DNA from 4 places in the Enterobacter ludwigii genome. Region 3 is predicted to be linked to each of the others. Evidence: predicted binding sites of a transcription regulator. Region 3 holds the regulator's gene; each other region holds the start of a gene.
The links. Region 3 encodes CRP, which controls carbon source genes, mostly activating them, when cyclic AMP is high. Its sites were predicted from a motif close to ATGTGANNNNNNTCACAT; they were not measured.
Positions count from the first base shown of each region.

Region 1: msrB (peptide-methionine (R)-S-oxide reductase MsrB) is a predicted target of CRP. The motif match lies at 1,855-1,872, and genes of this name have one in related genera.
Region 2: BH714_RS15860 (PTS mannitol transporter subunit IICBA) is a predicted target of CRP. The motif match lies at 946-963, and genes of this name have one in related genera.
Region 4: serC (3-phosphoserine/phosphohydroxythreonine transaminase) is a predicted target of CRP. The motif match lies at 1,852-1,869, and genes of this name have one in related genera.

Region 1 is NZ_CP017279.1:1,078,954-1,082,088, reverse strand. It holds gene chiD (chitinase ChiD) at 1-948, shown strand, start outside; gene BH714_RS05145 (YeaC family protein) at 1,004-1,267, opposite strand; gene msrB (peptide-methionine (R)-S-oxide reductase MsrB) at 1,324-1,737, opposite strand; gene gapA (glyceraldehyde-3-phosphate dehydrogenase) at 2,079-3,074, shown strand.
Region 2 is NZ_CP017279.1:3,369,964-3,373,098, reverse strand. It holds gene BH714_RS15870 (HlyD family secretion protein) at 1-132, opposite strand, end outside; gene BH714_RS15865 (DUF3302 domain-containing protein) at 135-491, opposite strand; gene BH714_RS15860 (PTS mannitol transporter subunit IICBA) at 1,147-3,054, shown strand.
Region 3 is NZ_CP017279.1:2,884,342-2,887,476, reverse strand. It holds gene BH714_RS13600 (YccS/YhfK family putative transporter) at 1-1,308, opposite strand, end outside; gene crp (cAMP-activated global transcriptional regulator CRP) at 1,366-1,998, opposite strand; gene BH714_RS13590 (OsmC family protein) at 2,310-2,714, shown strand; gene BH714_RS13585 (phosphoribulokinase) at 2,781-3,135, opposite strand, start outside.
Region 4 is NZ_CP017279.1:763,566-766,700, reverse strand. It holds gene aroA (3-phosphoshikimate 1-carboxyvinyltransferase) at 1-595, opposite strand, end outside; gene serC (3-phosphoserine/phosphohydroxythreonine transaminase) at 664-1,752, opposite strand; gene BH714_RS03545 (DUF421 domain-containing protein) at 1,915-2,607, opposite strand; gene ycaO (30S ribosomal protein S12 methylthiotransferase accessory factor YcaO) at 2,735-3,135, shown strand, end outside.

The DNA of each region.
Region 1 (3,135 bases), 1.8 Mb from region 3:
CTGAAAGTGCTGCTGTCCGTGGGCGGATGGGGTGCGCGTGGCTTCTCCGGCGCAGCCGCGACCCAAGAGAGCCGTGCGGTGTTTATCCGCTCGGCTCAGGAGATTGTCGAAAAATATGCACTCGACGGCATCGATCTTGACTGGGAATACCCGGTAAATGGTGCATGGGGACTGGTGGCCAGCACGCCAGCCGATCGCGATAACTTCACCGCACTGCTGAAAGAATTGCGCGCCGCCTTCGGCCATAAAAAGCTGGTCACCATCGCGGTAGGGGCAAATGCAGAAAGTCCAAAAAGCTGGGTGGATGTGAAGGCCATTGCCCCGCTGCTCGACTACATCAACCTGATGACCTACGACATGGCGTATGGCACACAGTATTTCAACGCCAATCTGTATGACTCCAGCGACTGGCCAACGGTGGCCGCCGCAGACAAATACAGCGTGGATTTTGTGGTGAACAACTATCTGGCGGCCGGGCTGAAGCCGCAACAGATGAACCTCGGGATTGGTTTTTACGGCCGCGTGCCGAAACGCGCCGTGGAGCCCGGTATTGACTGGACAAAACCCGATGCGCAAAACCATCCGGTGACCCAGCCCTACTTTGGACCTAAGGAAACCGGCTTATTCGCGTCACTGGGCTACGACCTGACCAAAGATACGTATGTGAAGTACAACGATATTGTGAAAAAGCTCTTAAACGATCCGCAGAAGCGTTTTACCGAACACTGGGACGAACGGGCGCAAGTGCCGTGGCTTTCAGTGAATGCGGCGGACGGCAAGGCGCTGTTTGCCCTTTCCTATGAGAACCCGCGTTCCGTCGCCATCAAAGCGGATTACATCAAGGAGAAAGGTCTCGCCGGGGCGATGTTCTGGGAGTACGGCGCGGATGACAATAACCAGTTAGCGAAACAGCTGGCGGAGTCGCTGGGAATTAAACCCAAAGAGTAAGATAAGCACGCCCTCTCTCCAGAGAGAGGGCGCTGGCAGGCCTGCCGCCCCACCGTTACTGCATCTTTATCGTCGCGATCGGCTTTGGCGTGATACCAAAGTCCTCTTTCAGCTCGCGCTTGCTCTTCATCACCATCTGGCCTTGAGTGTCGATAGTCATGTGTTGCGCGTCGGTATTGTTACGCGCCTGCCAGAGCATCACCAGTTGCAGACTGTTCTCTTTTTGCTCCGGCGTGAGCGCGACACCGTCCGGCCATTTGCCCAGTTCAACAGCAGTCACCAGGCGCTGATACACCTCCGGCGTCATACCGCTAATCATGTCATCAATATTCACGATCTCTCCCTTTCAAAGGAATAATTTGCTGAATCGTTTTTTCAACCTTTGATCTGGTCACCGTTTTCATCATCGGTGAAGCTCATCGACGCTGAATTCACACAGAAACGCTCACCCGTCGGCTGAGGACCATCCGGGAAGACGTGTCCAAGGTGGGCGTCACAGGTTCCGCAACGAATTTCAGTACGCACCATGCCGTGCGACGTGTCGCTCAGGTAGCGGATCGCATCGTCGCTGACCGGCTCATAAAAGCTTGGCCAGCCACAGCCAGAATCGAACTTCGTTTGGGAATTGAACAACGGGGCGTCACATACCAGACAGTGGTAGACACCATCGCGCTTGTTGTGCAGTAAACGGCCGGTAAAAGGCGGTTCGGTTCCGTGATTTTGCGTCACGTAAAACTGCATTTCGGTGAGGTTTTTTTTCAAATCGTCAGGGTTACGTTGGTTCGACATATGCTTACATCTCGCTGTAGAAACAGACACCTTTTAACCCGGATTCTAACAAAACATTAACACCCTTGCGTGCACTTTTGTTCTAAACTTATGTGTCGCGAAAAGGCGGTCAGGCAATTGTGATCATGTTCACATTTTTATCCTGCGAGGACTTTAAAATGCCGCGCGCAGCCCCCATGTGGTTGCTAGCTCAAAGGGAAAGTGAGGCGAGTCAGTCGCACAAACGTTAGTCACAGGATTGATTTGTCGCAATGATTGACACGATTCCGCTTGACGCTGCGTAAGGTTTTTGTAATTTTACAGGCAACCTTTTATTCACTAACAAATAGCTGGTGGAATATATGACTATCAAAGTAGGTATCAACGGTTTTGGCCGTATCGGCCGTATTGTTTTCCGTGCTGCTCAGAAACGTTCTGACATCGAAATCGTTGGTATCAACGATCTCCTGGACGCTGAATACATGGCGTACATGCTGAAGTACGACTCAACTCACGGTCGTTTCGACGGCACCGTTGAAGTGAAAGACGGCCACCTGGTTGTTAATGGCAAAACCATCCGCGTTACTGCTGAGAAAGACCCAGCTAACCTGAAATGGAACGAAATCGGTGTTGATGTTGTAGCTGAAGCTACCGGTATCTTCCTGACCGACGAAACTGCGCGTAAACACATTACCGCGGGTGCGAAAAAAGTTGTTCTGACCGGTCCTTCTAAAGACAACACCCCAATGTTCGTTCGTGGTGCAAACTTCGAAACTTACGCTGGCCAGGACATCGTTTCTAACGCATCCTGCACCACCAACTGCCTGGCACCACTGGCGAAAGTAATCAACGACAACTTCGGCATTGTCGAAGGTCTGATGACTACCGTTCACGCGACCACCGCGACTCAGAAAACTGTTGACGGCCCGTCTCACAAAGACTGGCGTGGCGGCCGTGGCGCGGCTCAGAACATCATCCCATCCTCTACCGGTGCAGCTAAAGCTGTAGGTAAAGTACTGCCAGAACTGAATGGCAAACTGACTGGTATGGCGTTCCGCGTTCCAACTCCTAACGTATCCGTTGTTGACCTGACCGTTCGTCTGGAAAAAGCTGCTTCTTATGAAGAAATTAAGAAAGCAATCAAAGCTGCTTCCGAAGGCGCAATGAAAGGCGTTCTGGGCTACACCGAAGACGACGTTGTATCTACCGATTTCAACGGCGAAGTGTGCACTTCCGTGTTCGATGCTAAAGCGGGTATCGCACTGAACGACAACTTCGTGAAACTGGTTTCCTGGTACGACAACGAAACCGGCTACTCTAACAAAGTACTGGACCTGATCGCTCACATCTCCAAATAAGTTGAGATGAGTGCTTGATCCAAAAAGGCGACTTCGGTCGCCTTTTTTATTGTTTTTAGAC
Region 2 (3,135 bases), 490 kb from region 3:
GATAAGCCCGGCGACAATAAACACCCCACCTAATGTTGCGGTCGCGAGGGTCCACTGGTTTACCGGAATACGGAATATTTTAAAAATGGCCCAGGCAAAGGCCACATAGGTCAAAATAATCAGCAGATCCATGATTAGTGCTCCAGCGTATTCTTGTCAGCCGTGGGAGGTACCGCTGCCAGTTTTTGTTCTAATTCGGCCACACGTTTAGTCAGAGCATCCATACCCGGTACCTCATCAGGTTTTGAGATGTGGTTCTGCATCCCCCAGCCGCGATCTTCGCGGTACAACGTGGCCCAAATCCACAGGAACGGCCAAATCGCATGGAGCGTAAACAGGCTAATCCATCCCGCCGTATGAATGGCATCCGCATGGGGATGATTCCGTTTTTTGGCCATATTATAAGGAATATCATGGATGGCGATGATTCCGTAAAAAAGAACCAGAAATACAAAAATCAATACGCCCAGCGCAAAATAGTTGAGAAACATATTCTCCTCACTTAAACAACGTCAACTCATTAAATTAATAAAACGGTACGCAACCTAATTAATTTTTTATAAATACGAGGTGTACTTATATTTCAGAGCCGGGGAGTATCGTTTTTTATAATATCTCCATGCAAGTTTATAAGCGTGTCAAAATATATCCTGAATAATAATAGACTTAACCTTACAATATGAGCGTAACGTACCTTATTGCTTTTCGCCATACCACACATGAAAAGTCATTTTTTAGCTTTATGTGTGACTTCATGACATCCTGGCGTTGAATCGCCAGGCAGAATTTGTCGCCGATCACATCCGGAGAATTCTGCATAAAAATTTTTTGTGAAATTAGTCACAATCCAGAAACAAACTCACGACAATCAAATGTGATTTACATCACAGAAGTGGGTGGTTTTTGCTTTATTTATCGCCATCGTATTTTTTTTATCCACCATTTTTGTGACGAAGATCACTTCATTCATGTCTGCACCCCCTACATTTACGTGATTCATATCACACAAATTTCCGTCGTCTGGACAGTTGAACGATTCAGTGCCAGATTTCACAGCATCAGAACAGGGCCCGGCTACCTCTGCCGCCTCATTAACAATAAACCTCGGGCCGCAAGCCTAAGCGTAAACAGAAGAAGGGGTGTTTTATGTCATCCGATTTCAAGATCAAAGTTCAAAGCTTTGGTCGTTTCCTCAGCAATATGGTGATGCCAAATATCGGCGCGTTTATCGCGTGGGGTATCATCACTGCGTTGTTCATTCCGACAGGGTGGTTGCCTAACGAAACGCTGGCGAAACTTGTTGGCCCAATGATTACCTACCTGCTGCCGCTGCTTATCGGGTTTACCGGTGGTCGTCTGGTGGGTGGAGACCGTGGTGGCGTTGTGGGTGCCATCACGACGATGGGGGTTATCGTCGGTGCGGATATGCCGATGTTCCTCGGTGCAATGATTGCGGGCCCTCTGGGCGGCTGGGCAATTAAGAAATTCGACGTCTGGGTTGATGGCAAGATCAAATCCGGCTTCGAAATGCTGGTGAACAACTTCTCTGCGGGCATCATCGGTATGATCCTCGCGATTCTGGCGTTCCTCGGCATTGGCCCTGCGGTTGAAGTGCTGTCCAAAGTTCTGGCGGCAGGCGTTAACTTCATGGTTGCGCACGACATGCTGCCGCTGGCGTCTATCTTTGTTGAACCGGCGAAAATCCTGTTCCTCAACAACGCCATTAACCACGGTATCTTCTCACCGCTGGGTATTCAGCAGTCTCATGACCTCGGCAAGTCCATCTTCTTCCTGATTGAAGCCAACCCGGGCCCGGGCATGGGTGTTCTGCTGGCGTACATGTTCTTTGGTCGCGGCAGTGCGAAACAGTCTGCGGGCGGCGCGGCTATCATCCACTTCCTGGGCGGTATCCACGAAATTTACTTCCCTTACGTGCTGATGAACCCACGTCTGATCCTGGCCGTTATCCTCGGCGGTATGACGGGCGTGTTCACCCTGAGCGTGCTGGGCGGTGGTCTGGTTTCTCCGGCCTCTCCAGGCTCCATCCTGGCGGTCCTGGCGATGACCCCGAAAGGTGCCTATTTCGCTAACATCGCAGCCATCTGTGCGGCAATGGCCGTCTCCTTCGTGGTCTCTTCTATCCTGCTGAAAACCAGCAAAGTGAAAGAAGATGACGATATCGAAGCGGCAACCCGTCGTATGCATGACATGAAAGCCGAATCAAAAGGCGCAACGCCGCTGGCGGCGGGCGATGTCTCTAACGACCTGAGCCACGTACGTAAAATCATCGTGGCCTGTGATGCAGGTATGGGTTCCAGCGCCATGGGTGCCGGCGTGCTGCGTAAGAAAGTGCAGGATGCGGGTCTGACCAACATCTCCGTCACCAACAGCGCCATCAACAGCCTGCCTGCAGATGTTGACCTGGTGATTACGCACCGCGATCTGACCGAACGTGCGATGCGTCAGGTTCCTCAGGCACAGCACATTTCGCTGACCAACTTCCTGGACAGCGGCCTGTACACCAACCTGACCGAACGTCTGGTGGCCGCGCAGCGTCATGAAGATAACGAAGTCAAAGTCCGCGACAGCCTGAAAGACAGCTTTGACGCGAACGACAGCCACCTGTTCCGCCTGGGCGCAGAAAACATCTTCCTGGGCCGCACGGCGTCCCACAAGGAAGAGGCGATTCGCTTTGCCGGTGAACAGCTGGTGAAAGGCGGCTACGTGCAGCCTGAATACGTTGACGCGATGCTGGAGCGTGAAAAGCTGACCCCAACCTATCTGGGTGAATCCATTGCGGTTCCACACGGTACGGTTGAAGCGAAAGACCGCGTACTGAAAACCGGCGTGGTGTTCTGCCAGTATCCGGATGGTGTACGCTTCGGTGAAGAAGAAGACGACATCGCCCGCCTGGTGATTGGTATCGCCGCTCGCAACAACGAGCACATCCAGGTGATTACCAGCCTGACCAACGCGCTGGATGACGACTCTGTCATTGAACGTCTGGCCAACACCACCAGCGTGGAAGAAGTGCTGGCGCTGTTGAACAAGTAACGGAACCTCTTCCCTCTCCCCCTGTGGGGAGAGGGTTAGGGTGAGGGCAAAGCCTCACCCCAGCCCTCTCGGGTAAAAACA
Region 3 (3,135 bases):
GCCTTCCGGCACGTGAAAGTGCAGCGTAACGCCCGCAATGATCAGCCCCGCCATCGTTCCGCCTGCCCGGTGCAGAATGCGCACCCGCGTCGCGCCATAGCCGTTCTGGGTGACAAACAGGATGGTCATTAAAATCCAGTACGGTTTGGGCAGATGTAGCGCCATGCCCATCAGGCTGGCAATGCTCAGCATCACGCTAATTCGCGCGGCGTTGCGCAGGGCAGATGATTTAAGGGAGAGGTAGCTTCTGAGCGCCGGCAGCAGCGGCAGGCGTTTTTGTTTGTCGGCCATCAGGTCGCGCGGATAAAGCGGACGCTGGGTTCGTAACACGCGGGCGATACGGCTGAAGTGCCAGGCAGCAAACTGACCCACCGGGTTGTCTTCATGCTGACGGGCAATCTTCTCCAGCGCGCCGAGCTGTTTGTCCATGTTAAAGCGCGTGGGGTAGCGGTGATACAGAATATCGTCAGCCAGCACCCGAAGGCGCGCGGAGACGGTTTGCGCGTTCCAGCGGATCACCGCTTCGGCATGGCTGCGCTCGACCAGTTTTTGCACCTCCTGCGGCTGGTGCAGGCTCACGGAGATATGCTCCTGTAAGTCCAGCCCCACCTGGAAGACGCGCAGCAGCCGCTTATATTCGTGGTTCTTATTGGCGGCGAGCATATGTAGCTGCTGATAACACTGGCTTATCAGGTCCACCACCTTTTGCTGACGCGTCAGCAGCGGCGGCAGTGATTTTTCTGGATCGGTATGCTGGGTGAGCAAGGTGTATTTGGCTTCACAGTAATCCGCCAGCTGCACGTAGAGCAGGCTCAGGGATTCCCGCAGGGGCTGTTCCCGCCACAGCCAGAACCAAAACCAGTTAAACAGCCCGTACCACAGCGTACCGAGGGCGTAGATCAGCAGCGGCTCCCACACCGGCATGTTACCCGCAAGGCTCAGCGTGAAGATGGCGGCAATCAGCGACGCGGGAAGCAAACGCGCGTGCAGTGAGCTGATTTCAGCGGTTACGCCCAGGGTCATCGCCAGGACGGTGAGGATCAGCGGCAGCGGGATATCGCGGGCCAGCAAAAGCTGCACGGCGAGGCTACAGCCCGCAAACAGCGAGCCGCCCACGATCAGCCGTTTGAAAAAGCGCTTATGCGGTGTATCCAGACCGGCAATGTTGCAGCAGGCGGGAACGAGAGAGAAGAGCAGACCTTGCTGAAGATGGCCCAGAATCAGGCCCACGGCCACAGGAAGGCACAACACCAGCGTTTGTCGCAGTGCGTAGTTAACTTCCGGGTGATAAATCAGCCTGCGCCACATGGGGAATAGAGACAAAAACGGCGTGACACCTTGCGATGGCACGCCGTTTGAGCGGAATTAACGCGTTCCGTAAACCACGATGGTTTTACCGTGTGCGGAGATCAGGTTCTGATCTTCCAGCATTTTCAGAATACGGCCCACTGTTTCACGGGAGCAACCGACAATCTGACCGATTTCCTGACGGGTAATTTTAATTTGCATGCCATCAGGGTGAGTCATCGCATCGGGTTGTTTCGCCAGATTCAGCAGGGTCTGAGCGATACGGCCGGTCACGTCCAGGAAGGCGAGGTTACCCACTTTCTCAGATGTCACCTGCAGACGGCGCGCCATCTGCGAAGAAAGACGCATCAGGATGTCAGGGTTAACCTGAATCAACTGACGGAATTTCTTGTAGGAAATTTCAGCCACTTCACATGCTGTCTTTGCACGAACCCAGGCGCTACGTTCCTGGCCTTCTTCAAACAGGCCCAGTTCACCGATGAAATCGCCCTGGTTCAGATAAGAAAGGATCATCTCTTTCCCTTCTTCATCTTTGATCAGCACTGCCACCGAGCCTTTGACGATGTAATACAACGTTTCCGCTTTTTCACCCTGGTGAATCAGCGTGCTCTTCGATGGGTACTTATGAATGTGGCAATGAGACAAGAACCATTCGAGAGTCGGGTCTGTTTGCGGTTTGCCAAGCACCATGCGCTGTTATCCTCTGTTATAAGCTGTCACCAGAGTCATAAGATGCATCCGGACTCTGGGGTTGCAATCGAATTCTTACCCATACCCTGGGAAGTCGGCTATCGTAACGTTTCGCAGCCAGTAAAGTTTGATGTCCTCTGCATACATGTGTAACGTCAATGTATTACTGTAGCATCCTGAGTGTTTTAGCATAGCTTTCGCCGCGTGTCTCCTGGTGTCTCGCTTCAGCATGACGCAGGTCGCCTTCCATTGCGAGAAATGTAACGCACGCGTAATCTGTCACCAAAAATGCAACGTTGGAGTGAGTGAATATGCAAGCGCGTGTGAAATGGGTTGAAGGTTTAACGTTCCTGGGCGAGTCCGCTTCAGGACACCAGATTTTGATGGATGGTAACTCCGGTGATAAAGCACCAAGCCCAATGGAAATGGTGCTGATGGCAGCAGGTGGATGCAGCGCAATTGATGTGGTGTCGATCCTGCAAAAAGGCCGTCACGATGTGACCGACTGCGAAGTAAAACTCACCTCAGAACGCCGCGAAGAGGCACCACGCCTGTTCACCCACATTAACCTGCATTTCATCGTCAGCGGGAAAGAACTGAAAGACGCGGCGGTCTCACGCGCGGTCGATCTTTCAGCGGAGAAATACTGCTCGGTCGCGTTAATGCTCGAGAAAGCGGTAAAAATTACGCATTCGTATGAAGTGATCGACGCCTGATATTGGGGGGCATCGTTCACCCCGATGCCCTCACCGAAGCCCTCTCCCACGCGGAGAGGGAAATCATCAGGCGATTTTCTTCCCTTCTATCAACCGCTGCACCAGCGGCATCATAATTAATTCCATTGCCAGCCCCATTTTTCCGCCCGGAACCACTAACGTATTCATGTGCGAAATAAATGAGCCCTGCAGCATCGCCAGCAGCCAGGGGTAATCAATGCCGTCGAGATTGCGGAAATGGATAACCACAAAGCTCTCATCCAGCGACGGGATACTTTTGGCGGCGAACGGGTTAGAGGTGTCCACTGTCGGTACGCGCTGGAAGTTGATATGCGTGCGGGAGAACTGCGGCGTCAGGTAAGTAATGTAGTCTTCCATGGAGCGCACGACGGAATCCATCACCGCCTCGCGTGAATGGCCG
Region 4 (3,135 bases), 2.1 Mb from region 3:
GTTTAGAGACCAGGTCGCCTTTGATGGTGATGACCGTATCCTGTGATGCCAGCGGCGCAGTCATCAGCAGAGCCGTCAGGAACTGGCTGGAGACGCTGCCATCCACCTCGACGTTACCGCCATTGAAACCACCGCGCAGACGCAGAGGCGGGTAATTTTCCTGCTCCAGATACTCAATCTGCGCGCCGCCCTGACGAAGGGCATCTACCAGATGGCCAATGGGACGCTCTTTCATGCGCGGCTCACCGGTCAGCACAATATTGTTGCTGCCCAGGCACAGGGCCGCCGCCAGCGGGCGCATCGCCGTCCCCGCATTACCCAGAAACAGTTCACGCTCTTCAGCCGAGCGTAACGCGCCGCCGTTGCCGGTCACTTCACAGCGGGTGCGATCGTCAGACAGCGTGTAATGAACTCCCAACGCTTTCAGCGCATTGAGCATATGGCGCACGTCATCGCTGTCCAGCAGGTTTGTGAGGACGGTGGTGCCGTTTGCCAGAGCTGCCAGCAGCAGAGCGCGGTTCGAGACACTTTTTGAACCAGGCAGATTAATGGTGCCATCTACCCGCGCGATAGGTTGTAACGTCAGGGATTCCATGAAACTTAACTCTCAACTCAACATAATAAAAACCCCGCAGCAGGGCTACGGGGGTGAAAACAACGTGATTAACCGTGGCGACGTTCGAAGTCGATCATGAAATCGGTCAGGGTTTTAACCCCTTCCAGCGGCATCGCGTTATAGATAGAGGCACGCATACCGCCTACAACACGGTGGCCTTTCAGCGCATGCAGGCCTGCAGCGAAGGACGCTTCAAGGAAGACTTTATCCAGGTTGCTGTCCGCCAGCTGGAACGGCACATTCATACGCGAACGGTTAGCTTTCGCGACATCGTTACGGTAGAAATCGCTCTTATCGATCACGCCATACAGCAGGTCGGCTTTCTGCTGATTGATTTTGTCCATCTGCGCCACGCCGCCGTTTTGCTTGAGCCATTTAAAGACCAGGCCAGAGAGGTACCAGGCAAACGTAGGGGGGGTGTTGAACATGGAGTCGTTATCGTTGAGGACCGTATAATCCAGAATAGACGGGCAAGACTGATGGGCTTTACCCAGCAAATCTTCGCGCACGATGACGATCGTCAAACCCGCCGGGCCGATATTTTTCTGCGCACCCGCATAGATAACACCGTAACGGCTGACGTCAATTGGCGCGGACAAAATGGTAGAGGAGAAATCGGCAGCAACCACGACGTCTTTACCGAAGTTCGGGGTCTCGTCGATGGCAATCCCGTCGATGGTTTCATTTGGGCAATAGTGCAGGTACGCAGCGTTATCAGAGAGCTGCCATTCGCTCATCGGCTTCACGGCACGCAGGCCATCAACGGTAATTTTGGCGTCGATAACATTTGGCGAGCAGTACTTTTTGGCTTCTTTAACCGCACTTGCCGCCCAGTAACCCGCATCAACGTAGTCTGCCGTGGTTTTGTCGCCGAGGATATTCAGCGGGACGCCAGCAAACTGACCGCGGCCACCGCCGTGGCAGAACAAAACTTTGTAGTTTGAGGGAATGTTCAGCAGATCGCGAAAATCCTTTTCTGCCTCTTCCGCCACCTGAATAAACTCTTTACCACGGTGGCTGATTTCCATCACCGACGTACCCAGACCGTTCCAGTCACAAAGTTCCTGTTGAGCCTGTTTAAGCACGTCTGCCGGCAACATCGCCGGACCTGAACTGAAATTAAAGACTTGAGCCATTTCCCCTCACCACGCTAAAAGCAATAAGTTATAACTGTGGATATCGGTTTTATCATTCAGTGACACGCGCCGCAATGTCTAAAACTTATGACCGGTGAAATGTGTCCCGCGTCACACAATACAATCTGCCACCTCTCTGCGGCAAAACCGACAATATGGCTGTCAGGTAAGGCGTTTGGCCCGGCTAACCTTCGTCCATTCCGGATTTGTACAGCGGGGACATAATTGATGATCGCCCGGCTGCATCGCCACAACATGGCTACATCTTATACAGGCATATTCGCCTGACTCAGGCACGGTCGTGAAACGCTCAATAAGCATATCCGGCAGAATACAGAGCCCCGGCTTCACCTCGTCGTCAGCATAGTAATAGACGCTGATTTGTCCGTTCGTTTCCATGATTGCCAGCCGTACCTGCCCGAGTTGTTCAACGCTATTCAGACGCAGTTCCATAAAAAACTCGAACTCGGTCATGTTGGCACTCTGTACATTTTCCCAGGCCAGCCGCCCGTTCTCGACGATAACCACCGGCTTCCCTTCGAGAAGATCTTCCAGCTTTTCACTTTTCGACATCAGCCACATGACAAGCCGGTAAAGTAGCGCCAGTGAGACAAAAACGATAAAGACCGGCACCATCGGCACATCGTCGTAAAAGGCGACATCCCCCGCCGCTGAACCCAGCGTCAGAATAATCAGCACCTCAAAGAGGGACATCTGCCGGACGCCACGCCGCCCGGTGATTTTGAGAAACAGAAAGACCAATACAAAGGTATACAGGCTGCGCAGGGCCACTTCGCCCAAAAATTCGGGAGGAACTTTATCAAACGCCATCCGCTGGAGATCAAATGCTTTCATTTTTCTATGCCTTAACAGTAAGTTACTGTCTGTAAGCATAGTCGAGTCTTTTATTTTCGCCGAAGATAGCACCTGTCACGCAAAACCCGTATCATTGCGCGCTTTACGTACGATAAAAGTGAACGCCATGACTCAAACGTTTATCCCCGGCAAAGACGCCGCTCTGGAAGATTCCATCGCTCGCTTCCAGCAGAAACTGACCGACCTGGGCTTTAATATCGAAGAAGCCTCCTGGCTCAACCCGGTGCCTCATGTCTGGTCCGTGCATATTCGCGATAAAGAGTGTGCCCTGTGCTTTACCAATGGTAAAGGCGCGACAAAAAAAGCGGCACTGGCCTCTGCGCTGGGTGAGTATTTTGAACGTCTGTCGACCAACTATTTCTTCGCCGATTTCTGGCTGGGTGAAACCATCGCCAACGGCCCGTTTGTGCACTATCCGAACGAAAAATGGTTCCCGCTGCCTGAAGACGACGCGCTGCCGGAAGGCATTCTCGACGCGCGTCTGCGTGCGTTCTACGATCCGGAAAA